Linked DNA regions of Hoeflea sp. 108. The protein of the gene in region 1 interacts with the protein of each later gene in a pairwise test. Links are inferred from orthologs where the notes say so. Each region holds a gene or a part of one and is shown on either strand. Other genes may lie near its edges.

The links.
Region 2: the proteins of leuS (region 1) and ligA interact in binary tests that used the Escherichia coli proteins (3 or more experiments, as listed by UniProt). The link is inferred for Hoeflea sp. 108 from one-to-one orthologs.

What each region holds. Positions count from the first base shown.
Region 1 is NZ_KB890024.1:4,686,105-4,701,042, reverse strand. What follows is about bases 4,647-7,862. They hold leuS (leucine--tRNA ligase), read left to right. Parts: upstream 4,647-5,043; coding sequence 5,044-7,662; downstream 7,663-7,862. Other genes in these bases: lptE (LPS assembly lipoprotein LptE), read left to right, coding at 7,649-7,862; B015_RS0123325 (YggS family pyridoxal phosphate-dependent enzyme), read right to left, coding at 4,647-4,900. Outside these bases: acs (acetate--CoA ligase), read right to left, coding at 1-1,013; B015_RS0123340 (usg protein), read left to right, coding at 1,323-1,595; B015_RS31480 (DUF2235 domain-containing protein), read left to right, coding at 1,703-2,833; B015_RS0123330 (branched-chain amino acid ABC transporter substrate-binding protein), read left to right, coding at 3,051-4,157; more of B015_RS0123325, read right to left, coding at 4,238-4,646; more of lptE, read left to right, coding at 7,863-8,212; B015_RS0123310 (AAA family ATPase), read left to right, coding at 8,237-9,370; B015_RS0123305 (DMT family transporter), read right to left, coding at 9,367-10,266; B015_RS0123300 (Lrp/AsnC family transcriptional regulator), read left to right, coding at 10,399-10,836; fsa (fructose-6-phosphate aldolase), read right to left, coding at 10,898-11,551; B015_RS0123290 (primosomal protein N'), read left to right, coding at 11,642-13,825; B015_RS31475 (class I SAM-dependent methyltransferase), read right to left, coding at 13,827-14,345; B015_RS0123280 (aspartate/glutamate racemase family protein), read left to right, coding at 14,476-14,938.
Region 2 is NZ_KB890024.1:3,054,907-3,069,523, reverse strand. The notes cover bases 4,590-7,484. They hold ligA (NAD-dependent DNA ligase LigA), read left to right. Parts: upstream 4,590-4,907; coding sequence 4,908-7,061; downstream 7,062-7,484. Other genes in these bases: B015_RS0115235 (3'-5' exonuclease), read left to right, coding at 7,070-7,484; recN (DNA repair protein RecN), read left to right, coding at 4,590-4,668. In the rest of the region: cell division protein FtsZ, read left to right, coding at 1-609; lpxC (UDP-3-O-acyl-N-acetylglucosamine deacetylase), read left to right, coding at 994-1,929; B015_RS0115250 (outer membrane protein assembly factor BamD), read left to right, coding at 2,112-2,981; more of recN, read left to right, coding at 2,992-4,589; more of B015_RS0115235, read left to right, coding at 7,485-7,681; B015_RS0115230 (AzlC family ABC transporter permease), read left to right, coding at 7,809-8,471; B015_RS0115225 (AzlD family protein), read left to right, coding at 8,468-8,764; B015_RS0115220 (aminopeptidase P family protein), read right to left, coding at 8,845-10,674; B015_RS0115215 (50S ribosomal protein L11 methyltransferase), read right to left, coding at 10,789-11,661; B015_RS0115210 (SCO family protein), read right to left, coding at 11,678-12,256; B015_RS33595 (hypothetical protein), read right to left, coding at 12,294-12,455; B015_RS0115200 (CreA family protein), read left to right, coding at 12,616-13,104; B015_RS0115195 (DapH/DapD/GlmU-related protein), read left to right, coding at 13,141-13,770; B015_RS0115190 (DUF488 domain-containing protein), read left to right, coding at 13,814-14,164; B015_RS0115185 (low affinity iron permease family protein), read left to right, coding at 14,232-14,603. UniProt on the Escherichia coli protein: DNA ligase that catalyzes the formation of phosphodiester linkages between 5'-phosphoryl and 3'-hydroxyl groups in double-stranded DNA using NAD as a coenzyme and as the energy source for the reaction.

The DNA.
Region 1 (14,938 bases):
GGGTAGTTGGGCACGCCCTCGAACATCAGCGTGGTAGCGCCATTGGCAAGCGGGCCATAGACGATGTAGCTGTGGCCGGTGACCCAACCGACATCGGCCGTGCACCAGTAGATGTCGCCGTCATGGTAGTCGAAGACATACTGATGGGTCATCGAGGCGTAGACGAGATAGCCGCCTGTCGTGTGCAACACGCCCTTCGGCTTGCCGGTCGAACCCGACGTGTAGAGGATGAACAGCGGATCCTCGGCCTTCATCTTCTCGGGCTTGCATTCGGCTTTCACCGAACGAACCTCGTCGTGATACCAGTGGTCGCGGCCCGGCGCCCAGCCGATCTTGCCGCCGGTGCGGCGCACCACCAGCACGTCCTTGACCATGACATGATGCTTGGCGGCAATGTCGATTGCCTTGTCTGTGTTTTCCTTGAGCGGAATGGCCTTGCCGCCGCGCAGACCCTCGTCGGCGGTGATGACGAAGGTCGATTCGCAGTCGACGATGCGGCCGGCGAGCGCGTCTGGCGAGAAGCCGCCGAAGACGATCGAATGGATGGCGCCGATACGCGTGCAGGCAAGCATCGCATAAGCCGCTTCAGGAATCATCGGCATGTAGATGGTGACGCGGTCGCCCTTCTTGACGCCGTGCTTCTTCATCACGTTGGCAAGACGGCAGACATGCTCGTAGAGCTCGTTGTAGGTGATCTTCTTGTCGTCGTAGGGGTTGTCGCCTTCCCAGATGATGGCGGTCTGGTCGCCGCGCTTCTTCAGGTGGCGGTCGATGCAGTTGTAGGAGACGTTGGTCAGGCCGTCCTCGAACCACTTGATCGAGACCTTGCCGGTGAAGGAGGTGTTCTTGACCTTGGTGTAGGGTTTGAACCAGTCGATGCGCTTGCCGTGCTTGCCCCAGAACTTGTCGGGGTTCTTGACGCTCTCGCCGTACCATTTCAGGTAGGTGTCGTTGTCGATCAGCGCATTCTTCTTCCACGCCGGCTGGACGCGGTGGACACGGACTTCGGACATTTCTCTCCCTTCCTCCCGGAAACGATCCCGCGGCTCCTTGTGGCCGGCGGACGGCGGCACTGGAGCCGCGTTGGCGCGCATTATTATCAATTCGCGCCTCGCCACAATATTAGACCTTGGATTTGGCCGCGGTCTTTCCGCAGCGGCAAATCGCCGCCGCTATATAGCGATCAGCACTGCCTTCGGTCGAGTGCTAAACTGCTGATTTCTTGGAACTATCATATACGATTTTCGTTGATTTAGCAGACGGTTAACTGCTGCGGCGCAGAGTTGTGCCGTGGAGGAGCTGTTCGACACGGAAGGCTTGCAATGCGCGACGCTTCTGAACTGGAACTTATGCTCAAGGGCTACGGCCTAACCACGGCCGAAATCCTCTATCATCTGCCCGACCATCCTCATGTGCTGCAGACCTACATCTGGCAAGACTACGATCTGGCGCCGAAATTCCCGATCCTGTTCGGCTTCATCGAGTTCTGGCGGGCCAAGCTGGAGGGGCCGCTGCATTCGGTGCATTACACCCACCGCAAGCTGATTGCTCCCAACGAGTGGCGCAGAGTCGACGGCGAGTTCGTGCTGCACTGAGGCCGTCTCCAACCCCGATTAACCCAGTTGACCGCAGGCAGGCGCATGTCGCCCTGTCGGCATGCTAACATCCTGATGTGGCGGGCTGGCAATCGGGGGAAGGCGGCATGTCTCAGACAAGCGATGCTTGGGTTCTGGTCTTTTCAGACGGCACCGGCCAGCGCGGCGTCAGGGCCGACGAGGTCGAGCAGATAGGCGACCAGCACTTCAAGAACACCAATGTCTTCCAGATGTATTCGGCCATCGACGGCAGGCCGGGCATCAGGGCCTTCTACGATGCCGGGCTCGGCGCGCCGGAAGAGGGCGAATGGGACTGGACGCGCACCTTGCGCAACCTCTGGAGCAAGGCCACTGGCTGGGGCATCACCGCCAACATCGTCGATTGCTACGAGGCGCTGCTGCGGGAATGGCGCCCTGGCATGAAGATCGGGCTGTTCGGATTTTCCCGCGGCGCCTACACCGCCCGCTGCGTCGGCGGCGTGCTTTCGGTCTGCGGCATCGCCATGACCGACAAGGGCGCGCCGATTTCACGCGACGAAACCGGACCAGGGGCGATCAGGCGACGGGCGATCGCGGAGGAGGCCGTCAAGGCCTACAAGATCAAGAACAGTTCGGAGCGACGGAAAGCCGGCGCGGATTTCGCCGCCCGGTATGCCGGGCAGGCCGTGGTGCCCGATGTCATCGGCGTGTTCGATACGGTGCGGGCGCTCGGCCTGCCAGGCATCATGAACGTGGTCAATCCGTACCAGCACGAGTTCCACGATAACGAACTGTCGACGCGCGTGCCGGTCGGTCTGCACGCATTGTCGGTCGACGAGAATCGCAAGACGTTTGCGCCGGTGCTGTGGGCCGACCCCGATGCCGAAAGCCGTACCGCCGGCCAGGTCATCGAGCAATGCTGGTTTCCCGGCGTGCATTCCGACATTGGCGGCGGTTATGCCGACGACGACCGCCTTGCCCTGCTCAGCCTCGGCTGGATGGTCGACCGGCTCCGCGTCCTGTCGGGCCTCGACTTCCCGATAGCGGTCGACCTCGATGGCAAGGTGCTTGGCGAGGTCCATGACGAGCGCACCGGCCTCGGCATCTTCTGGCTGCCCGGCGAGCGCACGGTGCGCGGCAAGGCCCAGGATCTCGACAGGCTGTGCGCCAATATCGAGCGTCGCTTCGACGATTATGCGCTATCCTACCGGCCCGAGCCGCTCAGGCGGCACCCGCGTGTAAGCCACTATTTCGGCTAGCTCTTGTCAGCAGGAGCGCTGCTGGCACAAATCAAAAGCCTGTTCTCGACGGCTGGGCCGATTGCAGCCGGAACGCCGGGAGGGTATTGCCCGATGCAGTGCATCGGCCCGGCGATTGGGCGATGCGTAAGTGTCAGAGCGCACATGCGTCCCATGCGGCGCTCGGCTCGGAACTTCCGCCGCACCCGTTGGGAGTGGCGGTCAAAGGGAGAAAACCATGAACTTGAAAATCCTCGCGGGCGTCTCGCTCGCTGCGCTGGTTGCCTTCGGTTCGGCGGCGCGCGCCGACATCACCATCGGCCTCGTCGCCCCGCTCACCGGCCCGGTGGCCGCCTATGGCGATCAGGTCAAGAACGGCGCCCAGGCGGCGGTCGACGCCATCAACGAAAAGGGCGGCATCCTTGGCGAGAAGATCGTGCTGAAGCTCGCCGACGACGCTGGCGATCCCAAGCAGGGTGTTTCGGCGGCCAACCTTCTGGTCGGCGAAGGCGTGAAATACGTCGTCGGTCCGGTCACTTCGGGCGTGGCAATTCCGGCTTCGGACGTTTTTGCCGAGAACGGCATCCTGATGGTCACCCCGACCGCGACGGCGCCTGACCTGACCAACCGCGGCCTGACCAACGTGCTGCGCACTTGCGGCCGCGACGACCAGCAGGCCGAGGTGGCTGCCGCCTATGTGCTCAAGAACCTCAAGGACAAGCGCATCGCGGTCGTTCACGACAAGGGTACCTACGGCAAGGGTCTGGCCGATGCCTTCAAGGCAGCGCTGAACAAGGGTGGCGTGACGGAAGTGCAGTACAACTCGCTCACCCCAGGTGAGAAGGACCTGTCGGCACTCGTCACGCGCCTCAAGGCCGACAATGTCGACGTGATCTACTTCGGCGGCTACCACCCCGAGGGCGGCCTGCTGGCCCGCCAGCTCAAGGATGGCGGCGTCAACGCCGTGATCATCGGCGGCGAGGGCCTGTCGAACACCGAGTTCTGGGCGATCGGCAACGAAGCTGCGGCCGGCACGCTGTTCACCAACGCTTCCGATGCGCTGAAGAACCCGGCCTCGGCCGACGCTGTCAAGATTCTGAAGGACAAGGGCATTCCGGCCGAAGCCTTCACGCTCAATGCCTACGCCGCGGTCGAAGTGCTGAAGGCCGGTATCGAGAAGGCCGGCAAGGCCGACGACACGGCGGCAGTCGCCACGGCACTGAAGTCGGGCGAGCCGATCGCCACCGCCATCGGCAACCTGACCTATGGCGAAACCGGCGACCTGACCTCGCCGAGCTTCTCGCTGTTCAAGTGGGAAGGCGGCAAGATCGTCGCGGCCGAATAAGCCTGAGCGACTTGTCTGGAAAGGGCCGGGGCGAAAGCTCCGGCTTTTTTGTTGCCCAATTGTTGCTGGCCAGGCGCTGCTCAGCGTGTTCCGAAGATCGCCGAGCCGACACGAACACTGGTGGCGCCGAATGCAACTGCCAGCTCATAGTCGCCAGACATGCCCATCGACAGTTTTTCGACGCCGGCTTCGCGCGCCAGCTTCGCAAGCAGGGCGAAATGCGGACCCGGGTTTTCTTCGGCCGGCGGGATGCACATCAGGCCTTCGATGGCGAGGCCGTGGATCTCGCGACAGCGCTTGACGAAGGCCACCGCCTCGCGCGGCTCGATTCCGGCCTTCTGCGGCTCGGAGCCGGTGTTGACCTGGACATAGAGTTTCGGGGCGCGGCCCTGGCGCTCGATTTCCCTGGCAAGCTCGGCGGCGATTTTCTCACGGTCGACGGTTTCGATGACGTCGAACAGGGCGACCGCCTCCTTGGCCTTGTTGGACTGGAGCGGGCCGATGAGGTGGAGATCGATGTCGGAGAATTCGGCCTTCAGCGCCGGCCACTTGCCCTGCGCCTCCTGGACGCGGTTTTCGCCAAAAACGCGCTGGCCGGCTTCGATGACGGGGCGAATGTGCTCGGCGTCGAAGGTCTTGGAGACCGCGACGAGCGTTGCCGATCCGTCCTGCCTGTTGGCTTCGCGCTCGGCCGCACCTATCTTATGCTTCACCAGCGTTAGCTGTTCGACCGAGTTTTCCATGCCGCTGGCCCTGCTGCTTTTTGCCCGCCCCCGGGCTGCCGGAGTTGACGGGTCCGGGAATCCATGATGAACACCCGGCAACGATTTCCTGAACCGCGGGTTTTCGCCCCGGTCCACGCACGCTTTTAAGTGAAAAACATCCGATGGCAACCGAACGATACAATCCGCGCGCGTCCGAACCCAAATGGCAGAAGGCCTGGGCCGACGCAAAGCTCTTCGAGACCGTGAACGACGATCCACGGCCGAAGTACTACGTGCTCGAGATGTTCCCCTATCCGTCGGGCCGCATCCATATGGGCCACGTCCGCAACTACACGATGGGCGACGTCGTGGCGCGCTATCGCCGGGCGCTGGGCTGCAACGTGCTGCACCCGATGGGCTGGGACGCCTTCGGCATGCCTGCGGAAAACGCGGCGATGCAGAACAAGGTCCACCCCAAGGCGTGGACCTACCAGAACATCGACACGATGCGAACGCAGCTGAAGTCGATGGGCCTGTCGCTCGACTGGAGCCGCGAGTTCGCGACCTGCGACGTCGACTATTATCACCGCCAGCAGATGCTGTTCATCGACTTCGTCGAGAAGGGCCTGGTGACGCGCAAGTCCTCGAAGGTCAACTGGGACCCAGAGGACATGACCGTGCTCGCCAACGAGCAGGTGATCGACGGACGCGGCTGGCGCTCGGGCGCGCTGGTCGAACAGCGCGAGCTGACGCAGTGGTTCTTCAAGATCACCGATTTCGCGCAGGACCTGTCCGATGCGCTCGATGGCCTCGACGAGTGGCCCGAGAAGGTCAAGCTGATGCAGCGCAACTGGATCGGCCGCTCGGAAGGCCTGCTGATCCGCTGGCCGCTGGCTGAAGGTACGGCACCCGCTGGCGAGAGCGAGCTGGAAGTCTATACGACGCGTCCGGACACGATCTTCGGCGCCTCGTTCATGGCGATCTCGGCCGACCATCCGCTGGCCAAGAAGGCTGCCGAGAGCAAGCCCGAGCTCGCCGCCTTCATGGAAGACGTGCGCCGCATGGGCACGTCGGTCGCAGCGCTCGAGACCGCCGAGAAGAAGGGCATGGACACCGGCATCCGCGTCGTCCATCCATTCGATCCGAGCTGGACGCTGCCGGTCTATGTCGCGAACTTCGTTTTAATGGACTACGGCACGGGCGCCATCTTCGGCTGCCCGTCTGGGGACCAGCGCGACCTCGATTTCGCCAACAAGTATGGTCTGCCGGTGGTTCCGGTGGTGATGCCGGAAGGCGGCGATGCCGCGACCTTCCAGGTCACCGAGGAGGCTTATACCGACGACGGCGTGATGATCAATTCGCGCTTCCTCGATGGCATGAAGCCGAAGGACGCGTTCAACGACGTCGCCACCCGTCTCGAGCAGATCTCGATCGGCAACCGACCGATGGGCGAGCGCAAGGTGCAGTTCCGCCTGCGTGACTGGGGCATTTCGCGCCAGCGTTACTGGGGTTGCCCGATCCCGATGATCCACTGCGACGATTGCGGCGTGGTGGCGGTGCCAAAGGCCGACCTGCCGGTCAAGCTGCCTGACGATGTCGAGTTCGACCGTCCGGGCAATCCGCTTGACCGTCATCCGACCTGGCGCCATGTCGCCTGCCCGAAATGCGGCAAGGATGCACGCCGCGAGACCGACACGATGGACACGTTCGTCGATTCGTCGTGGTATTTCGCGCGCTTCACCGCACCGTGGGAGAACGAGCCGACCGATCCGAAGGCCGCCAACGAGTGGCTGCCGGTCGACCAGTATATCGGCGGCATCGAGCATGCGATCCTGCACCTGCTCTATTCGCGCTTCTTCACTCGGGCCATGCGCGAGGCCGGCCATCTGAATCTGGCCGAGCCGTTCAAGGGGCTGTTCACGCAAGGCATGGTCGTGCACGAGACCTATAAGGGTCCGAACGGCTGGGTCACGCCGGCCGAGATCAAGATCGAGGAAGTCGATGGAAAGCGCCGCGCGGCGCTGCTCTCCAACGGCACGCCCATCGAGATCGGCTCGATCGAGAAGATGTCGAAGTCGAAGAAGAACGTGGTCGACCCCGACGACATCATCGCCAGCTACGGCGCCGATACGGCCCGCTGGTTCATGCTGTCGGACTCGCCACCCGAGCGCGACGTCATCTGGACCGAGGCCGGCGTCGAAGGCGCCCACCGTTTCGTGCAGCGCGTCTGGCGCCTGATCTCCGAATCGGCAGACGTGCTGGCCAAGGCCGAGCCGAAGGCCGCGCATGACGGCGATGCCGCAGCGGTCTCCAAGGCGGCGCACAAGGCGCTGAAGGCGGTCGGCGAGGACATCGGCAAGCTGGCCTTCAACAAGGCCGTCGCGCGCATCTACGAGCTGAGCAACACGCTGCAGGCTCCGCTGGCCGATGCGGCTGCAGGCAAGGCTTCGGTCGAGATGGTTTCGGCGCTGCGCGAGGCGGTCGACATCCTGATCGTGATGATCGCGCCGATGATGCCGCATTTGGCGGAAGAGTGCTGGACGTCGATCGGCGGTGAGGGAATGGTTGCTGACAGGCCGTGGCCGACATTCGATCCGGCACTGATCGTCGACAACGAAATCACGTACCCGATTCAGATCAACGGCAAGAAGCGGGCGGATTTGACAATTGCCCGCGACGCAGATCAATTGACCGTCGAAAAAGCGGCGCTGGCACTGGAAGCAGTGCAGAAGGCGCTGGATGGTAAGTCGCCGCGCAAGGTGATCGTTGTGCCGCAGAGGATCGTCAATGTCGTTGCCTGAGGCGCGTAAGTCCAACGGTTCGTTGCGTGCTGTCGCGCGCGTCGCGTTGCTTTCTTCCATCGTGCTCGCTTCGGCCTGCACGGTCCGCCCGCTCTATTCGGACGGACCGGCATCGGCGGGCGTCGAGGCCGGAACGGCAACGCAGCTCGCTTCGATCAACATCAAGCCGGTCAACACGCGTTACGGCCAGGAAGTCCGCAACCATCTGATCTTCATGTTCAATGGCGGGGCAGGGCAGCCGGCCACAGCATCCTATTCGATGGACCTTTCGGTCGCGTCGCTGACGGAGTCGTCGCTTCTCGCCCAGGTGACGAGCAAGGACGACGAGCCGACCGCAGGCACAGTGACCCTGACGGGCACCTATGCCGTGACCGACATCAAGACGGCCAAGGTCGTGGCCAGCGGCAGGCGCAGCGTGACGTCGTCCTATGACCGGCCGCGCCAGGAATACGCCAACATGCGGGCCCAGCGCGATGCGGAAAACCGTGCGGCGCGTGAGCTGGCCGAACTGCTGCGGCTCGCCATCGCCCAGGAAATGACCAAGCGCTAGGGCCGTTATGAAGCGGAGCGGTCGATGCGGCTGACCTCGTTTTCAGCCGCCGGCTATCGGTCGCTTCGTTCGATCCGGCTTGATATCGGCCAGGTCGCCGTCTTCGTTGGCGAAAACGGCGTCGGCAAGTCCAACCTCTATCGCGCGCTCCAGCTCATCAAGGCTTCGGCCGAAGGCACGCTCGCTCGCGAGATTGCCGGCGAGGGCGGCATGAGTTCGGCCTTGTGGTCGGGCAAGCGGCGGGTGGGACAACCGGTGCGCGTCATCATCGATGCTGCGTTCCTCGATGACGAGACGGCGGCATGTTACGCCTACAAGGTCGAGATCGGTTTGCCACCGCCTGTTTCGGCCGGCTTTGCCTTCGAACCCCACCTCAAGGAAGAGACGCTCAGCGTCGAGGCAGGGCGGCGCCCGGTCGAGATGATGTCGCGCAAGGGCCAGACGATTTATGCCCGCGACGCCGACGGACGTCGGGTGGAACATCCAGAGCGCGTGCTGAACTCTGAGACGGCACTGGCGCTGCTGGGTGGGGCAGGGCGCTACCCCGAGGTCGGCGACATGCGCGCCGCAGTCAGCGGCTGGCGCTTCTATCATGGCTTCCGCACCGACGCCGATTCGCCGGTGCGCCGACCAGCGCTGGCAACGACGTCGCCGATGCTCGACGAGGATGGCGCCAACCTTGCCGCCGTGTTCGCGACGCTGAAGCACATTCGCGAAGACACCGTTGATCTCGATCGCTGCATCGCCGAGGCGCTGGGCGGGGCGCAACTCGTCGTGCCCGTGCCCGAGGAAACAGCCACTTTCGGACTGGTGTTGCCGGAGTTTCCGCAGCGCGTGTTCAGGCCGCAAGAGTTGTCGGACGGACAGATCAGGTTCCTGGCGCTTGCCGGGGCGCTGTTGTCCTATCGCTTGCCGAAGCTGATTGCGCTGAACGAGCCCGAGGCGAGCCTGCATCCGCGCATGATGCCGGCGCTGGCCGAAATGATCGCCAAGGCGGCCGAGCGGACACAGGTCTGGATCGTCACCCATTCGCGCGAACTGGCCGACCTTGTTCGTGATCGCACCGGGGCGCGGCCGCTCACCGTGGTGCGCAACGAAGGCGCGACCAGCATCGAGGGAATGCGCATCACAGGTGAGATGCCAGACGACGAGGATTAACCGGCTTCGTGCCAGGCGACCCGACGTCGCGTGAACGTCCAGCCCAACGTCATCGCCGCGGCGGCAAGCAGGATCGCGGCAGCGCCGGCCAGTTGCAGAAGCTGCAGGCGCTGGCCGAAGGCGATGTAGTCGGCGGCGATGGCCACTACCGGATAGATGAAAGACAGAGCGCCGACCAGATTGGTCGGCAGCTTCTGGATCGCGCCGTACAGCAGGATGTACATCAGGCCGGTGTGGACGACGCCGATGGTCACGAGGAGCGCCCAGCTGCCAATATCGACCGGCGGGTTGGCGAGATTGGCGAAGGGCGCCAGCATGACGACACCGACCGCGACCTGGATCAGTGCAATCAGATGCGGCGGCACGCCCTTCAGCTTCTTCGCCACGATCGCGGCTATGGCGTAGAAGAAGGCGGCACCGAGGGCGAGCAGGATGCCGCCCAGATAGTCCGTGCCGACATGGGCCGTGCCCGACTTTCCCTGGACGATCATCAGCATGCCGGCGAAGGCCACCAGCAGCCAGCCCAGCTTGGCCAACGTGATGCGCTCGCCGAAGAGCAGCGCACCGAGCGCCACCAGCATGAAAGGCTGGGTGTTGTAGACGGCGGTTGCGATGGAGATCGAGGCGCGCGGAAAAGCGGCGAAGAGCAATACCCAGTTGGCGACGATGGCCACGCCGCCGATGATGGCATAGACGATCTGCCTGCGAGAGACGATGTCAGGGCGAAACAGGCCGAGCCCGGCGCAGATGGCCAGCAGGGTGAGCGTCCCGAAGGCGCAGCGCCAGAACACCACCGACATGACGGGCTGGCCGGAGAGGACGACAAACAGTCCGATCGTGCCTGAGATCACCATTGCCGCGGTCATTTCGATCGTACCGCGCGTCTGGTCCGTCATGTTCCTGCTCCTTGCTGAATGAGGCGTATTGTGCGCAGGGAGACTGCGGAAATATATGAGTCGGCGCAGCCATTTGCCCGGAATAGCCTAACAATGTAAGGTGGTTCTCCCATCTTGGCTCAGGAGCGAAAAATGCTTGACGACCTCGACAGGCGCATCGTCGAAATCCTGGTCGAGGATGCCAGGATTTCGCTCAAGGACCTTGCCCAACGCGTCGGCCTGTCGTCGCCGAGCGCATCGGAGCGGCTGAAGCGGCTGGAGGAGCGGGGCGTCATCCGCGCCTTCACCATCGAGGTGGACCCCGCAGCCCTCGGCTACACCTTGCAGGCGATCGTCCGCATCAGGCCGCTGCCCGGAAAGTTGCATGTGGTGCAGGACCTGATCCAGCAGATCGCGCAATTCTCGGAATGCGACAAGGTGACGGGCGACGATTGCTTCGTCGCGCGGCTGCACATCCGTTCCATCGACGAACTCGACAAGATTCTGGACCGCATCGCCGACAAGGCGGAGACGAGCAGCTCGATCGTCAAGGCGCAGCCGGTCAAGCGGCGTCTGCCGCCGCTTCTGTGAACTGCAGATACGAAAAAGCCGGCGCTGGGGGCGCCGGCTTTGGTCGTCTTAACGAAAAGGATCAGCCGATCTTCTGGCCGGTCTTGGCCCAGTCGGCCAGGAACATCTCGAGGCCCTTGTCGGTCAGCGGGTGCTTGACCAGCGCCTTCAGCGTTGCCGGCGGGATGGTGGCGACGTCGGCGCCGATGAGGGCGGCGCGCTTGACGTGCTCGGTCGAGCGGATCGAGGCCGCGAGGATCTCGGTGTCGAAGCCGTAGTTGTCATAGATGTGGCGGATCTCGGCGATCAGCTCCATGCCGTCGACAGCCATGTCGTCGAGACGGCCAATGAAGGGCGAGATGAAGGTGGCGCCGGCCTTGGCGGCGAGGAGTGCCTGGTTGGCGGAGAAGCACAGTGTAACATTGACCATGCGGCCTTCCGAGGTCAGGGCGCGGCAGGCCTTGAGGCCGTCGAGGGTGAGCGGCACCTTGATGCAGATGTTGTCGGCGATCTTCGACAGAACCGCAGCTTCCTTCATCATCTCGGCATATTCGGTGGCAGCCACTTCCGCGGAGACCGGGCCGTCGACGATGTCGCAGATTTCCTTGGTCACTTCGGCGATGTTGCGGCCGGACTTGAGGATCAGCGACGGGTTGGTGGTGACGCCGTCGAGCAGGCCGAGCTCATTGAGCTCGCGGATGTCCTTGACGTCGGCGGTGTCGACGAAAAACTTCATGGTGGTCTCCTTGGCAATGGAAGCATGCCGCTGGGGCACGGCACGTGTCGGCCTTTGCTCTAAACCAAGTTCGGGGCAAGGTCACGCGTCATGACCGCCGATTCGCCAACAAGAAGGGCCGCACCCGTGCTCGTGCCGATGCCGGCCGAGCGGGCGTACTCCTATGCAGTCCCCGAAGGCATGGATGTCGTGCCCGGTTCGATCGTGCGCGTGCCGCTGGGGCCGCGCGAAGTCGCCGGCATCGTCTGGGATGGGCCGGTAGAGGCCGTTGACCCGAAAAAGCTGCGGGCGATCGCCCATGTCTTCGACTGCCCGCCTGTCAATGCCGATATGCGGCGTCTGGTCGACTGGGTAGCCCAATACACGATCTCGCCCCCTGGCATGGTGGCGCGCATGATCCTGCGGGCGCCGGAGGCCTTCGATCCCGAGCCATGGACGGAAGGCATCGTGCGCACCGAGGCGAGCCCGGACCGGATGACCTCGGCGCGCGAGCGCGTGCTCGAGATGGCCAATGACGGCATGGCTTGGACGCGCTCGGGCCTGGCGCATGCGGCCGGCGTGTCGTCGACCGTCGTCGACGGGCTCAAGGCGCAGGGCGTGTTCGAAACGGTGATGATCCCACCGCGCCCGGTGGTGGCGGCGCCCGACACGTCCTACGCGACGGCAGAGCTCGTTGGCGAACAGCAGGCGGCCGCCCAGGATCTGCGCGAACTGGTGGCAGCCGACCGCTTCGGCGTCAGCCTAATCGATGGCGTCACCGGCTCAGGCAAGACCGAGGTCTATTTCGAGGCCGTGGCGGCAGCGCTCGACAAGGGCAAGCAGGTGCTGATCCTGTTGCCGGAGATCGCGCTGACCCAGGCCTTTCTCGAACGTTTCCAGAACCGCTTCGGCGCCAAGCCGGCGGAATGGCATTCTGACCTGCCGCCGCGCATGCGCGAACGCGTCTGGCGCCAGGTGGCGGAGGGTGGCGTTCGCGTCGTCGCCGGGGCGCGTTCGGCGCTGTTCCTGCCGTTCAAGGAGCTTGGCCTTATCGTCGTCGATGAAGAGCACGACCCCGCCTACAAGCAGGAGGACCGTGTTTTCTACAACGCCCGCGACATGGCCGTGGTGCGCGCCCATATCGGCGGCTTCCCCGTGGTGTTGGCGTCGGCCACGCCATCGGTCGAGAGCCGGGTCAATGCCGAGCAGGGCAAGTATCGCCGCACCGTGCTGTCGGCGCGCTTTGCCGAAGCAGCGCTGCCGCATCTCGCCACCATCGACATGCGCCGGTCGCCGCCGGCACGTGGCGGCTTCCTGTCGCCCGTCCTGCTCGGCAAGATGCGCGAGAACCTCGGCCGGCAAGAGCAGTCGCTGCTGTTCCTCAACCGGCGCGGCTATGCGCCGCTGACGCTGTGCAGGGTCTGCGGCCATCGTTTCGGCTGCCCGGTGTGCTCGGCCTGGCTGGTTGAGCACCGCTTTCGCGGCCAGCTCGTCTGCCACCATTGCGGCCACAACGAGAAACGGCCCGAAGCCTGCCCGGAATGCGGCACCTTCGATCACCTGGTCGCCTGCGGCCCCGGTGTCGAGCGCATCGCCGAGGAGGTGGTTCATCATTTCCCCGAGGCCCGCACCATCGTCTTGTCGTCGGACATGCTTGGCGGCGTGAAGCGGCTCAGGCTCGAGCTGGAAGCCATTGCTAATGGCGAGGCCGACATCGTCATTGGCACGCAGCTCGTCGCAAAGGGCCACAACTTTCCGAACATGACGCTGGTCGGCGTGGTCGATGCCGATTTGGGCCTCGCCAATGGCGACCCACGCGCCGCAGAACGCACCTATCAGCTGCTGTCGCAGGTGACGGGCCGCGCCGGCCGCACCGGCAAGAAGAGCCTTGGCCTGCTGCAGACGTTCCAGCCCGACCATCCCGTCATGCGGGCGATTGTCTCGGGCGATTCGGAGGCCTTCTACGACCGCGAGATCAATGAGCGTGAACGCGCGGCGTTGCCGCCTTTCGGCAGGCTAGCTGGCGTCATCGTCAGTGCCGCGACGCGGGCTGAGGCGGAGAGCCATGCGCGCGGCCTGCGCCGTGCCGCCAAGGTTGCGCAGGATGTGCATGTGCTGGGACCGGCCGAAGCACCGCTTGCAATGGTCGGCGGGCGTCACCGTTTCCGCCTGCTTGTCCAGGCCGACCGCAAGGCGGACATCCAGGGCTACATCAAGGCGATGCTTTCAGAAGGGCCCAAGGTCCGCGGCTCAGTGCGCGTGCAGGTCGATATCGACCCGCAGAGTTTCCTGTAGCTCAGTTCGCCGGCCGGGCAATGATGCCCAGAAGCGGCGTGTTCGGCGTCGGGCCAGCGACGACCTCGTCGACCAAATAGCCGGCACCCTTCAGCCTGATCTCGACGGCGCGCCTGATGGTCTCGATCTGACTGATGCCGGGCGGTTCGAAGAACAGGAACAGCCCGCCGCCGGGAGCAAGCATCGGCTTCAGCACGGCCAGCTCGCGCATCGCCTCGAGCCAGAACAGGTTGACGTTGATGGCGAAGACCTTGTCGAAGCGACCGGCCTCGGCGGTGTAGTCGGCGAGCGTGGACTCCACGATCTCCACCTTGCCCGAGGCAATGGCGTCGACGTTCCGCTCCTTCGCCGCCTTTACCGCGCTGTCGGAGCGGTCAAGCCCGACGACGTGACCGTCGCCAAGTTTTTGGGCAATCATCGCAATCGCGACGCCGCGGCCACACCCGACTTCCAGCAGGCGATCCACAGGTTCGAAGCCAAGATGCGACAGGGCCCAGGATATGCGTTCGGGAACGGTCATCAGGCCAAGTCCTCCCCTCGGCAGCCGCCAACAGCGTATGACGGCACGAGCGGCGAGGCTATATCCCCGCATGAGGTGTCGTGCTATCGCCCAGACTCCTTGGCAATCACCTGTTGTCGGCGGGGAAAAGATGCGGAAAATCGGCCTTATTGGCGGCATGAGCTGGGAATCGACGGCGATCTACTATCGCTTGATCAACGAGGAGGTCCGCCGCCGCGTCGGTGGGCTGCACTCGGCCAAGCTTTTGCTGTGGTCGTTCGATTTCGCGGAGATCGCCGAGCGCCAGCATGCGGATGACTGGGCGGGAGCGACCGACATGATGGTCGAGGCGGCCCGCACCCTTGAGCAGGCGGGCGCTGAGGCCCTGGTGATCTGCACCAACACCATGCACCGCATGGCCGACGACATCCAGGCAAGGGTGTCCGTTCCACTGATCCACATCGCCGACGCCACCGCCGAGGCGATGAAGGCTTCAGGCGTCTCCAGGCCTTTGCTGTTGGCGACGCGCTTCACAATGGAGCAGGACTTCTACCGGGGCAGGCTCGCGGATGGGCATGGGATCGTCGCCACGGTTCCTGACGAGGCGGGGCGCG
Region 2 (14,617 bases), 1.6 Mb from region 1 along the record:
ATGGAAGTGCGCACCAACGATCCGATCGCCGAGGCCATCCGTCTGGCCGAGGCCAATGCAGCTGGCATGGCCCAGCCGCGCCCAGCCGCGCCGACTGAGGATTTCCGCCCGCAGAGCAAGCTGTTTGCGGCTCCGCCAGCCCAGCCGCAGCCTCAGCCGCAGGCCTACCAGCCCGCGCCGCAGCCGTTCCATCAGCCGGCTCCGCAGCAGTTCCACCAGCCCGCTCCGCAGCAGGCGGTGCAGCCGGCTCCGGTCGCCCCGCGCATGCCGCGCGTCGAAGACTTCCCGCCGATGGTGAAGGCAGAGGTTGCCGCCAAGGCGCAGCCGGTCGATCATGAAGAGCGCGGCCCGATGGGCTTGCTGAAGCGCCTGACGAGCGGCCTGACCCGCCGCGAGGAAGAGCCTGCTCGCCTGCAGCCTGCGCAGCCGCGTGAGCCGAAACTGCGCCAGCCGGCCCCGGAACAGCGCCGCGCCGTCAGCCAGGAATCGCAGCTTTACGCGCCGCGCCGCGGCCAGCTCGACGACCAGGGTCGCCTTGCGCCGCAGGCACGGACTCAGGAAGACGATCAGCTTGAGATTCCGGCGTTCCTGCGCCGGCAAGCAAACTGATCTGTGAACGAGCGGTAACATGGTTTGAAAGGCGGGCGTCTCGACGTCCGCCTTTTGCTCTGAAAAGATCATTTAAAACATGAGCTTGTCAGAGCGAGTCGAAGTGGCCTCGCAGTTACACGGAGTAAGAAACCGTGATTTGGAGTCTCTCATCCGGAAGACTATCTTCGCGCCGTCTGGTGCATTTGACCGGGAGTCGGTCTTGGCTTTCGGAAGAAGCAGCAGCCAGATTTGAAATTTCGAGGCGCCTTTCGCCAGTTCTGACGAACGCATGGCGCCTCAAATTCGGCCGGACGGGTGCAAAGGGGATGAGGCCCCGTCCATCAGAGCCGAGAAGGGCCTGTCGCCGTAGAGCGATAGAACAGGCCTGATGTGGACGGGCATATGGGGATCGACTTGCAGGATTTTCAGACAACACTCAAATCGCGCGCGACCCTGTCGGGGATCGGCGTGCATAGCGGTAAGCCCGTGTCCATCCATTTCCTGCCGGCGGATGCCGACACGGGTGTGGTTTTTCACGTTGATGGCCGAGAGTTCCGCGCAATTGTGTCAGAAGTGGGTGCAACGGATCTTTGCACCTTGCTCGGCGATCCCGCGGGCGTTCATGTCGCCACGATCGAACACCTGATGGCGGCACTGTTCGGCCTCGGCATCGACAATCTGGTGATCGAGGTCGAAGGCGCGGAAGTTCCGATTCTCGACGGCAGTGCTGCGCAGTTCGTCGAAGCCATCGACCAGGCCGGTATCGAGACGCTCGACGTCAAGCGCCGCTATATCCGTGTGCTGAAGCCGGTGCGAATCGAAAGCGGGGCCTCCTGGGCCGAGTTCCGCCCCTATGGCGGCACGCGCTTCGAGGTCGAGATCGATTTCGAGAGCCCGGCCATCGGCCGCCAGTCCTTTGCCTCCGACATCAACGACGATATCTTCCGCAAGGAGATTTCGCGGGCCCGCACCTTCGGCTTCATGAAGGACGTCGAGCGCCTGTGGGCAGCCGGCTATGCGCTCGGCTCGTCGCTGGAGAATTCGGTTGTCATCGGCGATGACGATCACATCATCAATATGGAAGGCCTGCGCTTCTCCAACGAGTTCGTGCGTCACAAGACGCTGGACGCGATGGGTGACCTGGCGCTTGCCGGCGCGCGCTTCATCGGCTGCTTCCGCTCCTATCGCGGTGGCCACAGGCTCAACGCATCTGCCCTGCGTCGCCTGCTTTCCGATCGTTCGGCCTTCGAAATCGTCGAAACATCGCGTCGCGAGCGCGGTCGTTCGGCCGAACTCATCGCCGTCAGCGCGGCTGTCCACGCGCCCTGGATGCTCTGATCGCAGCCTTGCGGGGAAGGGTGGTGTGACCTTGTTGCACCACTCGACCGGCGAAATGGCATGTGCGTTCACGTGCCACAAAATTGCGCGATTGGCCGCTGATAGCGTTGCCCGGCACGGCCAGTTGTGATCTATGGCCAGTGCCTAAAAGCGAAACAGCGCCGAAGGGGCGGAACTCAGTGATGTCATTGATACGAGCCGATCGATCGAAATTGCGCGTGACGCCTCTTGCTGTGGCGCTGTCGCTCGTCATTCCGACGCTTGCGCTCTCCGGTTGCATGTCCGGCGAAGCCGATGTCGATCTGGCGACCTATGTCGAGCAGACCGAGCCGGCCGACGTGCTCTACAATCAGGGTCTTGCCAACCTCAATGCCGGCCGCCTGAAAGAGGCAAGCCGCAAGTTCGAGGCGGTCGACCGTCAGCACCCCTATTCCGAGTGGGCCCGCAAGTCGATGGTGATGGGCGCTTTCGCCAGCTATCGCCAGGGCTCCTATGAAGAAGCCATCAATTCGGCGAAGCGTTATCTCGCGCTCTATCCTTCCACCGACGACGCCGCCTACGCCCAGTACATCATCGGCCTGAGCTATTTCCGCCAGATTCGCGACGTCACGCAGGATCAGAAGGAAGCGCGCCGGACCATCGAGGCGATGCAGGAAGTGGTGCAGCGCTGGCCGGCATCGGAATATGTCGACGACGCCAATGCCAAGATCCGCTTTGCCCGCGACCAGCTCGCCGGCAAGGAGATGCAGATCGGCCGCTATTATCTCGAGCGTCGCGAGTTCATCGCTTCCGCCAAGCGTTTCCGCAACGTGGTCGAGAACTATTCGAACACGCGCCACATCGAAGAAGCGCTCGCTCGCCTCGTCGAGACTTACTACGCGATGGGCCTGACCTCGGAAGCGCAGACGGCAGCTGCCGTGCTCGGCCAGAACTATCCCGACAGCCAGTGGTACAAGGATTCCTACAAGCTGTTGCAGACCAACGGCCTGCAGCCGCGCGAGAATGCCGGCTCATGGATTTCCAAGGCCGGGAAAATGTTCTCCGGCGCCTGACCGCAATTCGATGCTCTCCAGACTGTCGATCCGCGATATCGTCCTGATCGAACGGCTGGATATCGATTTCACGCCAGGCCTTTCCGTGCTGACCGGCGAGACCGGCGCCGGCAAATCCATCCTTCTCGACGCATTGTCGCTCGCGCTCGGCGCGCGCGGCGATGCGTCGCTTGTCCGCCACGGCACCAACCAGGGGCAGGTGACGGCCGTCTTCGACGTGCCGCGCAACCACCCGGTGCGCACGCTTCTGGCCGACAATGCCATCGAGGATGACGGCGACGTCATCCTGAAGCGCGTGCAGACGGCCGACGGGCGCACCCGTGTGTTCGTCAACGACCAGCCCTCCAGCGTGACGCTGATGCGCGACATCGGGCGCGCGCTGGTCGAGATCCATGGCCAGCATGACGACCGCGCCCTTGTCGATGCCGGTGCGCATCGCGACGTGCTCGATTCGTTCGGCGGCCATGTCGGCGAGGCCAAGGCGACGGCCGAGGCGTGGAAGTTGTGGCGCGGCGCAGAGCAGGAGCTTTCGCGGCACCGTGCGCGCGTGGAGGCTGCCGCCCGCGAGGCTGAATATCTGCGCGCTTCGGTGACCGAACTCTCCAAGCTCGATCCGCAACCGGGTGAAGAGAGCGAACTCGCGGAACTGCGCGCCGCGATGATGCGGGTCGAAAAGATCGCTTCGGAAATCCAGGATGCACAGGACGTGCTGTCGGGCTCGTCGTCGCCGCTGCCGCAGCTGGCGAGCCTGTTGCGCCGCCTGCAGCGCAAGGCGGCCGAGGTGCCGGGCCTGCTCGACGACGTCGTGAAGTCGCTCGACGAGGCGATGATCTCGCTGGATGCGGCACAATCGGGTGTCGATGCAGCGCTCAGGGCCACCGAATACGACCCACAGCGGCTGGAAAAGGCCGAAGAGCGGCTGTTTGCGCTGCGTGCCGCCGCCCGCAAGCACAATGTCGCCGTCGACGACCTGGCCAAGCTGCGCGACACGATGGTCGCCGACCTTGCCGATCTCGACGCCGGCGAGGGGCGCCTGAATACCCTGGAGGAGCAGGCGCGGGCCACCCGCGAGGCCTATGACCGGATCGCGGCGAACCTGTCCGGATTGCGCAAGGTGGCAGCCGAGAGCCTGCGCAAGACCGTCATGGCCGAACTGCCGGAACTGAAGCTCGAGCGTGCCGAATTCCTCGTCGAAATGTCGAGCGAGACCGACAATCGCATGCTCGAAGGCATCGACCAGGTCGAGTTCTGGGTGCGCACCAATCCCGGCACGCGGGCCGGGCCGATGATGAAGGTGGCTTCTGGCGGCGAGCTGTCGCGCTTCCTTTTGGCGCTCAAGGTGGCGCTTGCCGATCGCGGCTCGGCGCCGACGCTGGTGTTCGACGAAATCGATACGGGCGTTGGAGGTGCGGTGGCCGACGCCATCGGCCAGCGGCTGGCGCGGCTCTCCAGCCGTGTGCAGGTGCTGTCGGTGACCCACGCGCCCCAGGTGGCGGCGCGGGCGGCGACGCATTTCCTGATCTCCAAGAAGGGCAACACCGACCGGGTCGCGACCGGGATCCACGAGATGGACCGTCCGGCGCGCCAGGAAGAGATCGCCCGCATGCTTTCTGGGGCGACCATCACCGAGGAGGCGCGCGCCGCCGCCGAGCGCCTGCTGCGCGAGAACACGGCCGCTATCTCCTGACTTGCCCGAAGGCCAGGCTCCTGATGTCAGGAGCCTTTGCGACCCTGCCGATTTGACGTGGAATTCGCTGGGGGCGGCTCCCGCGCCGGCGCATCCTGATCTATGGTGCCGGCCATTAGAGCATCCTTTGTGCGTCCGAACGGACGCTCAAAGGATGCTCTAACTTATTGAGTCTGCGCATCGTGCTTCCCGAAAATCGGGTCCGATTTTCGGGCCGACGCGCTAAGATGGAGTGCACCATGTCCGAAAAGCCGGTCGAATCGCTGAGCGAAGCCGAGGCCGCAGCCGAGCTCGAACGGCTGGCGCTGGAGATCGCCGGTCATGACCTGCGCTACCATGCCGAGGATGCGCCGACCATTTCGGATGCGGATTATGACGCACTGCGCCGCCGCAACCTCGCGATCGAGCAGCGATTCCCCAATCTGGTGCGCGAGGATTCGCCGTCGAAGTCGGTAGGCGCGGCCGTTTCCGAGAAGTTCGGCAAGGTTACCCATGTCGTGCCGATGTTGTCGCTCGACAACGCCTTTGCCGATGAGGATGTCAGCGAATTCGTCGGCCGCATCAGGCGGTTTCTCAGGCTCGGCGCGAGCGAGCCGGTGGCGATCACCGCCGAGCCCAAGATCGATGGCCTGTCGCTGTCGATCCGCTACGAGAACGGCAGGCTGGTGACGGCGGCGACGCGTGGCGACGGGCAGGTGGGCGAAAACGTCACCGCCAATGCGCGTACCATAGCCGACATCCCCAATGTGCTGTCGGGCGACTTTCCCGAGGTGCTGGAGGTGCGCGGCGAGGTCTATATGAGCCATCTCGATTTCGCCGAGCTCAACCGGCGCAACGAGGAGGCGGGCAAGCAGATCTTTGCCAATCCGCGCAATGCCGCCGCCGGTTCGCTCCGCCAGCTCGACACTTCGATTACCGCAAGCCGACCGCTGCGCTTCTTTGCCTATGCCTGGGGCGAGGTGAGCGACATGCCCGCCGATACCCAGATGGGCATGGTACAGGCCTTTGGCCGCTACGGCTTCAAGGTCAATCCGCTGATGAAGGTGTTCGACAGCGTTGACGGGCTTCTGTCGCAATACCGGATGATCGAGGCCAATCGCGCCGGGCTCGGCTACGACATCGACGGCGTCGTCTACAAGGTCGACCGGCTTGATCTGCAGCAGCGCCTTGGCTTCGTGTCGCGCAGCCCGCGCTGGGCGATTGCGCACAAGTTCCCGGCCGAGAAGGCAACGACGACACTGCTCGGCATCGACATCCAGGTCGGCCGTACAGGGTCGCTGACGCCGGTGGCAAGGCTGCAGCCGGTGACCGTCGGCGGTGTGGTCGTGACCAACGCCACGCTGCACAATGAAGACTACATCAAGGGCATCGGCAACAGCGGCCAGCCGATCCGCGACGGCCGCGACATCCGCGTCGGCGACACTGCCATCGTCCAGCGGGCAGGGGACGTCATCCCGCAGATTCTCGACGTGGTCATGGAGAAGCGTCCGGCGGCCGCTGAGCGTTACCAGTTTCCAACGCGCTGCCCGGCCTGCGACAGCCATGCCGTGCGCGAAGAGGGCGAGGTGGTGCGGCGCTGCACCGGCGGCCTGATCTGCCCGGCCCAGGCTGTGGAGCGCCTGCGCCATTTCGTGTCGCGCAACGCTTTCGACATCGAGGGCCTTGGCGAAAAGCAGATCGAGTTCTTCTTCCAGTCGCAGGACCCGTCGTTGCATATCGGCTCGCCTGCCGACATCTTCACGCTGAAGAGGCGCCAGGAAGGCTCGCTGACCAAGCTCGAAAACATCGACGGTTTTGGCGCGACCTCGGCACGCAAGCTCTATGCGGCGATCGACGACCGACGCCAGGTCGAGTTTTCGCGCTTCCTGTTTGCGCTCGGCATCCGCCATATCGGCGAGACGAATGCCAAGCGGCTGGCGCGCCACTACATCAGCTTCGACGCGTTGCGAACCGCGGGCATGGTTGCGGTGATGCCCGAGGGCAAGGGCGACAAGGGCAATGCCGCCTGGCAGGAACTGACCGGGATCAACGGCATCGGCACCATCGTCGCCGAGGCAGTGGTCGAGTTCTTCGCCGAGGAGCACAACAGGCAAGTGGTGGAGGCGTTGCTGGCCGAGGTTGTGCCGCTCGACGAGGAGCGCATCGGCGACGTGTCGTCGCCGGTCTCCGGCAAGACCGTGGTCTTCACCGGATCGCTTGAAAAGATGTCGCGCGACGAGGCCAAGGCCATGGCCGAGAAGCTGGGCGCCAAGGTTGCCGGATCGGTGTCGAAGAAGACCGATCTTGTGGTGGCGGGGCCAGGCGCCGGCTCGAAGCTGAAAACGGCGAGTGAACTTGGCATCGAGGTCATATCAGAGGACCAGTGGTTCGAACGCGTCGGGCAGGTGGGCTGACCGACTTCATGCGTGCACTTGCCATTGATTTCGAAACTGCCAACGAAAAGCGCAGCAGCCCGTGTTCCGTTGGCCTTGCCTGGATCGAGGACGGCGCGGTCATCCGCGTCGAGGAGCGGCTCATCCGGCCCAGGGACATGCGCTTTTCACGCTTCAACATGGCCGTCCATGGCATACGCCCTGAAGATGTCGAGGACGCTGCCGAATTCCCCGAGGTTATGGAGGAGTTCGAGGCCGATCTTTCCGACACGCTCGTCATCGCCCACAACGCGTCGTTCGACATGAGCGTGCTCAGGGCGAGCTATCAGCTCTATGGCGTCAGCTGTCCCGACATCGACTATGTCTGCACGCTCAAGATGGCCAAGGTGGTGTGGCGTGAGCTTGCCTCGCACCGGCTCAACGAGGTGTCGCGCCATATCGACTTCTCGTTCAGGCACCACAATGCGGCCGAGGATGCGCATGCATGCGGCGAGGTGGCTCTGGCTGCGGCGCGCAAGCTGAACGTGTCGTCGCTGCGCGACCTGCCGATCAGGCTCGATATGACGACCGGTCGTCTCCATGCGGGCGGCAACACGCCTTGTTCGGTGAAGCCGGCACCGAGGAAGCCGAAAAAGAGCTGAGTTTCGCTGATGCCTTGGCTCAAGCGAATTGATGTGACAGCGACGAACGACTGACCTATTCAAGGCCTTTTTCAGGGAGGCTTGAAGCGTGAGCGATCGTCTGGCGCAGTTTGCGCGCGGTGCCCGGATGAGCGTGCCGGTGGTGGTCGCTTCGGGACCCTTTGCCGTGCTGTTCGGCGCGCTGGCCGTGGACAACGGCTTCACGGTGGCCGAGGCCACCTTGATGAGCGCCACGATCTTCGGCGGGGCCAGCCAGCTGGTCGGCATCGAGCTGTTCGGGCAGCACGTCGCGCCGTGGCTGATCGTGCTGTCGATCTTCGCGGTCAACTTCCGCCATGTGCTCTATTCGGCCGCCATTGGCCCGCACATCGCCCACTGGCCCTGGGTCCAGCAGGCAATCGCCTATTTCTTCCTGACCGACCCGCAATATGCCGAGGCCGAGCGCATTCGCGAGCAGGGCAACAAGGTCAGCTTCGTCTGGTACATGGGCATGGCGCTGACGCTCTACACATGCTGGGTGGTGGAGAGCGGCATCGGCGCGCTGTTTGGACGGTTGATCCCCGACACCCATGCGCTGGGCCTCGACTTCCTGCTGCCGATCTATTTCCTCGGCATCGTCATGAGCTTCCGCAACCGGCCGCGCTGGCTGCCGATCGTGATTGCCAGTGCGATCGCCTCGATGGTTGCCTACAAGACCGTGGGTTCGCCCTGGCATGTCTCGCTCGGCGCGCTTGCCGGCGTGCTGTTTGCCGCGGCAATGCCTGTCCGCACGGCAAAGGCCAACTCATGAGCACGACATTCTGGATCATCATTGCCAGCGCGGTGGCGACCTACCTGACGCGCGTCGGCGGCCATCTGGTGCTGTCACGCTTCGAACGCCTGCATCCGCGCGTCGAAGCCGGGCTCAATGCGGTGCCGGCTGCGGTGCTGACCACCCTTGTGGCGCCGGCCACCCTGTCGGCCGGACCGGCTGAACTGGCGGCACTTGCGGTTGCGGCAGTCGTTTCGCTGCGCAGCGGCCTGATGGCGATGTTTTTGGCCGGGGCTGTGACCCTGATCGCGCTGCGGCACTTTATCGGCTGAGTTCAGGGACCGTGCCGCCGCCTTCCTAAAGCGGCCGGCAAACCGCCGGCCCCAGATGAGGCCGGCAGCAAATCATTCGGCTAGGGAATGGGCGTCGTCGCCTTTTCCAGCCAGGCGAGCGCTTCGCCGTCCAGCATCGGTCCGATCTCCATCAACACCCGGGCGTGATAGGCGTTGAGCCAGTCGAGTTCGTCGCGGGTGAGAAGGTCGGTGCGCAGCAGCCGCTGGTCGAAGGGCGCCAGCGTCAGCGTCTCGAAACCATGCATGGCGATGTCGCCGCCCGGCAGCTCGTCGGGGCGCGTCACCAGGATCAGGTTCTCGAGGCGGATGCCATAGTGACCTTCCTTGTAGTAGCCGGGCTCGTTGGACAGGATCATGCCCGACAGCAGCTTTTCCATGCCGGTCTTGGCGATGCGCTGCGGACCCTCGTGCACGGCGAGATAGGAGCCGACTCCGTGGCCGGTGCCGTGGGCGAAGTCCAGCCCGTGACGCCATAGCGCCATGCGGGCGAGCGCGTCGATATCGGCGCCGCGCGTGCCGGCGGGAAACCGCACCGTCGAGATGGCGATCAGGCCCTTGAGCACGAGCGTGAAGCGTTCGCGCATCTCCTCCGAAGGCTTGCCGACAGGGACGGTCCGGGTGATGTCGGTGGTGCCGTCCTGATATTGGGCGCCCGAATCGAGCAGGAACAGTTCGCCGTCAGCCAGCACGCGGCTGGTCTGGCGCGAGACGCGGTAGTGCATGATCGCACCATTGGGGCCGGCGCCCGAGATGGTGTCGAAGGACACGTCGCGCAGCGGCATCTGGGTTTCTTCGCCGGTGAGGCGACGGGCTTCCTCCAGCCTGGTGACGACTGATATCTCGTCGATGCTGCCAGGCGCCTGGCGATCCAGCCAGCACAGAAGCTTGGCGACGGCGGCACCGTCGCGACGATGGGCGGCACGGGAGCCTGCGATCTCGGCGCTGTTCTTGGTGGCGCGGGGCAGGCGGGCAGGGTCCGTCGCCAGGATGAGCGAGCCGCCATTGTCCTCGATCAGGGCGCGCAGCTTTTCGGCCGCGAGGGCCGGGTCGAGCGCAATCTGCCGACCAGAGCGGGCGAGGGCGGCGATGTCGGCTTCGAGGTCGGCGGGCGCCTTGATGTCGGCAAGCTGGGTCAGATAGGCCTCTTCGGTGCGGCCGAGCTTGCGCTTGTCGAGATAGACGGCATGCGAGCCGTCGGCCGCAAGCACGGCAAAGCCGAGCGCCAGCGGCGTGTGGGGCACGTCGCCGCCACGGATGTTGAAGGTCCAGGCCAGCGACGATGGGTCGGTGAGCACGGCGTGGGTTGCGCCTTCGGCCGAGATGGCCGCGGCGAGGCGCTTGAGCTTGTCCTTGGCGAGCTCGCCGGCAAAAGTTTCCGGATGTATCTCGACCTTGGCATGCGGTGCGTCCGGCTGGTCCTGCCAGACGGCGTCGATGGGGTTCTCTGTCAGCGGCACGAGCGTTGCGCCGACCTTTTCAGCCGAGGCCTTCAGCGCCTTGACGTCGCCGATGGTGTGCAGCCACGGGTCGAAGCCCAGGCGGGTGCCCTTGGCGAGGTTTTCGCGGATCCACAGGGCAGGCGGGGTCTCGATCAGGCTCTCGATGGTGAAGATGCCGAGATCGACCTGGTCGCGCACCTGCAGCGTGTAGCGGCCGTCGACGAAGACATAGGCGCTGTTGGCAAGCACGATGGCGACACCGGCCGAACCCGAGAAGCCAGTCAGCCACTTCAGACGCTCGGAACGGGCGGCGACATACTCGCCCTGGTGCTCGTCGGCGCGGGGCACGATGAAGCCGTCGATGCCGTTCTGCTTCATCCACTGACGAAGCAGGGCGACGCGCGGTTTGCCGACGCTTGGGTCGCCTGATGATTCAAAGGACTGGAACATGGTTGTTTCCCGGGAGAGCTTGATTGTCGGCGACGTTATCGTCGCGTGCAAAGACTGGCAACGCCGCCGGCTTGGGCCAGCGGCGGCGGTCCTGGCGATGACGCAAAAACGGCGTCAGTTCTTGAGGTGGATCGTGACCCAGCCTTCCCTGTGGAAGGTCTCTATGTGGCGGAAGCCTGCCGCGACATAGGCTTCGAGCACCGCGTCATGCTGGCGGTCGAGGATGCCCGACAGCACCAGCGAACCGCTGGCGGCCAGATGTGCGGCCATCTCGGGGGCGAGCAGGATCAGCGGCTGTGCCAGGATGTTGGCGACGATCAGCGCGAAGGGGCCGCGCGCGGCGAAGATCGGGTTGTCGAAGCCTTCGGCCGTCGCCGTCTCGACATGGGCCTCGACGCCGTTGAGGCGGACATTGGCGGCGGCGACATCGGTCGCCACCGGGTCGATGTCGGTGGCGAGAACCGGGATCGGCGCCAGCTTGGCGACCGCGATTGCCAGCACAGCACTGCCGGTGCCGAGGTCGAGCGCGTTGACCGGCTTCTCTGAGGTCACGACCTTTTCGATCATCTCCAGGCAGCCGGCCGTGGTGCCATGGTGCCCGGTGCCGAAGGCAAGGCCTGCCTCGATCTCTATGGCGATCTGTCCGGGGCGCACATCCTCGCGGTCGTGGCCGCCATGGACGATGAAGCGCCCGGCCTCGACCGGCTTGAGGCCTTCAAGCGACTTCGCCACCCAGTCGACATCGGGCAGCACCTCGCGGCCGAGCGGACCCTTATGGCCCGCCTCAGCAATGACCTCGGCCATGCGCCGCGCAATGTCCTCGACCTCGCCGTCGGCATAGAGCGACACCTCGTGGATGTCGCGGTCCTCGTCGACCTCGATCACGGCGATCGGCCAGCCATCTTCCTCGAAGGCGGTCTCGAGGGCGGCGAAGATGCGGTTGGCGGCTTCGCGGCCGGTGGTGATGTGCAGCCGTGTCTGGGTCATGTCGGGTCCGAAAGGGTCAGCCTTCTTTGGCAAGCCGCTGGAGCTTGGCAAGCGCGGCGGTTGGGTTCTCCTCATAGGCGATGGTGCCGAAGAAATCACCCTTGCTGTTGAGCAAAAGCACCGAGGCCGTGTGGTCCATCGTGTAGTCGCCGCCTTCGGTCGGCACCTTCTTGGAGTAGATGCCGAAAGCCTTGGTCATCGCGGCGATCTTTTCCGGCGTGCCGGTGATGCCGATGATGCGGTCGGACACGTTGGTGACGTAGCTGTTCATCACGTCGGCCGTGTCGCGCTCGGGGTCGACCGAAACGAAATAGGCGCGGATGTTCTTGCCTTCGTCGCCGAGCTGCTTGAGCCAGCCGTCGAGTTCGAACAGCGTCGTCGGGCAGACTTCGGGGCAATGGGTGAAGCCGAAGAACACGGCGCTCGGCTGGCCACGGAAGGCCGCCTCGGTGATTTCCTTGCCCTTCTGGTCGACGAGGACGAAAGGCGCGCCGAAGGCCTGGGCGGTGTTCTGCTTCTGGTACCAGTCGAAGGTCAGCCAACCGACGCCGGCTGCCATGAGGACCAGAATGCCGGCAAGGATCGTGCGCATCATCGGGGGAGGGTTCTTTCGGTTTGGGGTGTCGGCGGGATCAGAAGCACCAGGACATGCCGGCGTCGACGAGCGACATGAAGATTCCGCCCGCTTTGTCCAGCCAGGAGGCGAAGGCAAGGCCCGAGGCGGCCGCAAACGCTGCTGCGCCGAGCGCGAGCCACGCGGTCGTCGAGAGCGATATTGGCTGAGCCTGTTTCATCGCTCATTCATAGCGCGATGCGGGCTTTGCCAAAAGTGACATGTTGACGCCGTCTCTGTGCTTGGGAACACCATTTCGCGAGCGCGACGAAGACTTGCGCCTTGCAACCGACAACTGGCGGACCCAAGTTCTGACAGCATCAGATCCCCAGGAGGTTACCATGCGGCTCAGCCTTTTTGTCCTTGCCACCGCCCTTGCAGTTGGCGCCACAGCTCCGGCGTTGGCCGAACAGGTGGGCGAGGTCGGCGTCGACTGGCTCGGCAACGACATCCTCGTCGAGGCGATCAAGGACCCCAAAGTCGAGGGCGTGACCTGCCATGTTTCTTATTTCGACCGCGGCGTGATCGACCGGCTGCAGAAGGGCAACTGGTTCGAAAACCCGTCGGACACGGCGATCTCGTGCCAGCAGACCGGACCGATCACCATCGGCGACATCAGTCTGAAGCAGGGTGGCGAGGAAGTGTTCAAACAGGGCATCAGCCTGATCTGGAAAGAGCAGGTGGTGAACCGCATCTACGACAAGCAGAACCAGACGCTGATCTATCTCGCCCATTCGCGCCAGGTGCAGAACGGCTCGGCCAAGATGTCGATGACGACGGTACCGCTGTACAACCAGAACGTCACCTGGACCAAGGGCAAGCCGCAGTAGCTTGCAGCGCGTGTGGGGCGGGCGTAAACCCGCCTCATGAACGATCAAGCCGACCTTCGCTTCAAGAATGACGAACCGCGCATCCACCCGACCTCGGAGCTGAAAGGCTGCCGGCTCGGCCGCCATGTCGCCATCGGCGAGCGCGTGGTGCTGCGCGAGGTCGTTGTCGGCGACTATTCCTATTTCGAGCGCCATTCGGAGGCGATCTACACCACCATCGGCAAGTTCTGCTCGATCGCGGCCAACACGCGCATCAACGCGCTCGATCACCCGATGGAACGGCTGACGACGCACAAGGTGAGCTACCGGCCGAACGAGTATTTCCGCTATCTCGGCGTCGACGGTGAATTTCGCGAGCGTCGCAGGGCAAAGCCCGTCAGCATCGGGCACGATGTCTGGATCGGGCACGGGGCGGTGGTCATGCCCGGCGTCAGCGTCGGCAATGGCGCGGTCATCGGCGCGAACGCCGTGGTGACCCGCGACATCGCCCCGTTCGAGGTTTTTGTGGGCGTGCCGGCGAAGCGGCTGAAGATGCGTTTTCCGGCGGAGATCATTGTCCGCATAGAGGCGCTTGCCTGGTGGGACTGGCCCGCCGAGCGGCTGTTCGAAGCCATTCCCGACATGCAGACGCTGCCGATCGAGGCGTTTCTGGACCGCTGGGGCTAGGCTGTCTGCGGCCGCGCCCCAGCCATCGTCTGTGGAGGTGCGTATGGCTGATATCCGCATCAAGCGTGTCTATGAGGCACCGTCGCCCGATGACGGCTTGCGCGTACTCGTCGACCGCGTCTGGCCGCGCGGCGTCAGCAAGCAGGCGGCTGCGGTCGATCTCTGGATGAAGGAGATCGCGCCTTCGACCGAACTCCGAAAGTGGTTCGGCCACGAGCCAGCGCGCTGGGATGAGTTTCGCTCACGCTACCTTGCCGAACTCGATGGCCAGCACGCGCAACTCGAAGCGTTGCGGACCCATACCGGCAAGCGGCCGTTGACGCTGGTCTATTCGGCCCGCGACGAGACGCATAACCAGGCCGTCGTTCTCAGGGAGGCGCTGGCGGCATTGTGACCGATGGCCTGGGTGGAACCAGAGCCGCTATCAGGCGGTTTTTCCTGCGAAACGAGGAAATGCCGCGATGTTCGAGCGCCTGTTCACCCGCATTGCCAACAAGGTCGCCTATGCCTCCGGCACGCCCCTGTCGTTCCTGCTGTGCTGCCTGGTTATCCTTGTCTGGGCGGTGACGGGGCCGATGTTCGACTTTTCCGATACGTGGCAGCTGATCATCAACACCGGCACGACGATCGTAACCTTCCTGATGGTGTTTCTCATCCAGAACACCCAGAACCGCGACAGCGCGGCCATCCAGACCAAGCTCGACGAGCTGATCCGCGTCGGCGACGCGCGCAATCTCCTGATCGGCATCGAGCATCTGACCGAAAGCGAGGTCGAGGACATCAGGAAGAAATGCGAGGAGGCAGCGAAGCGCAATCGGAAGACGAGAGGGTAGGCGTCCAGCTTTGC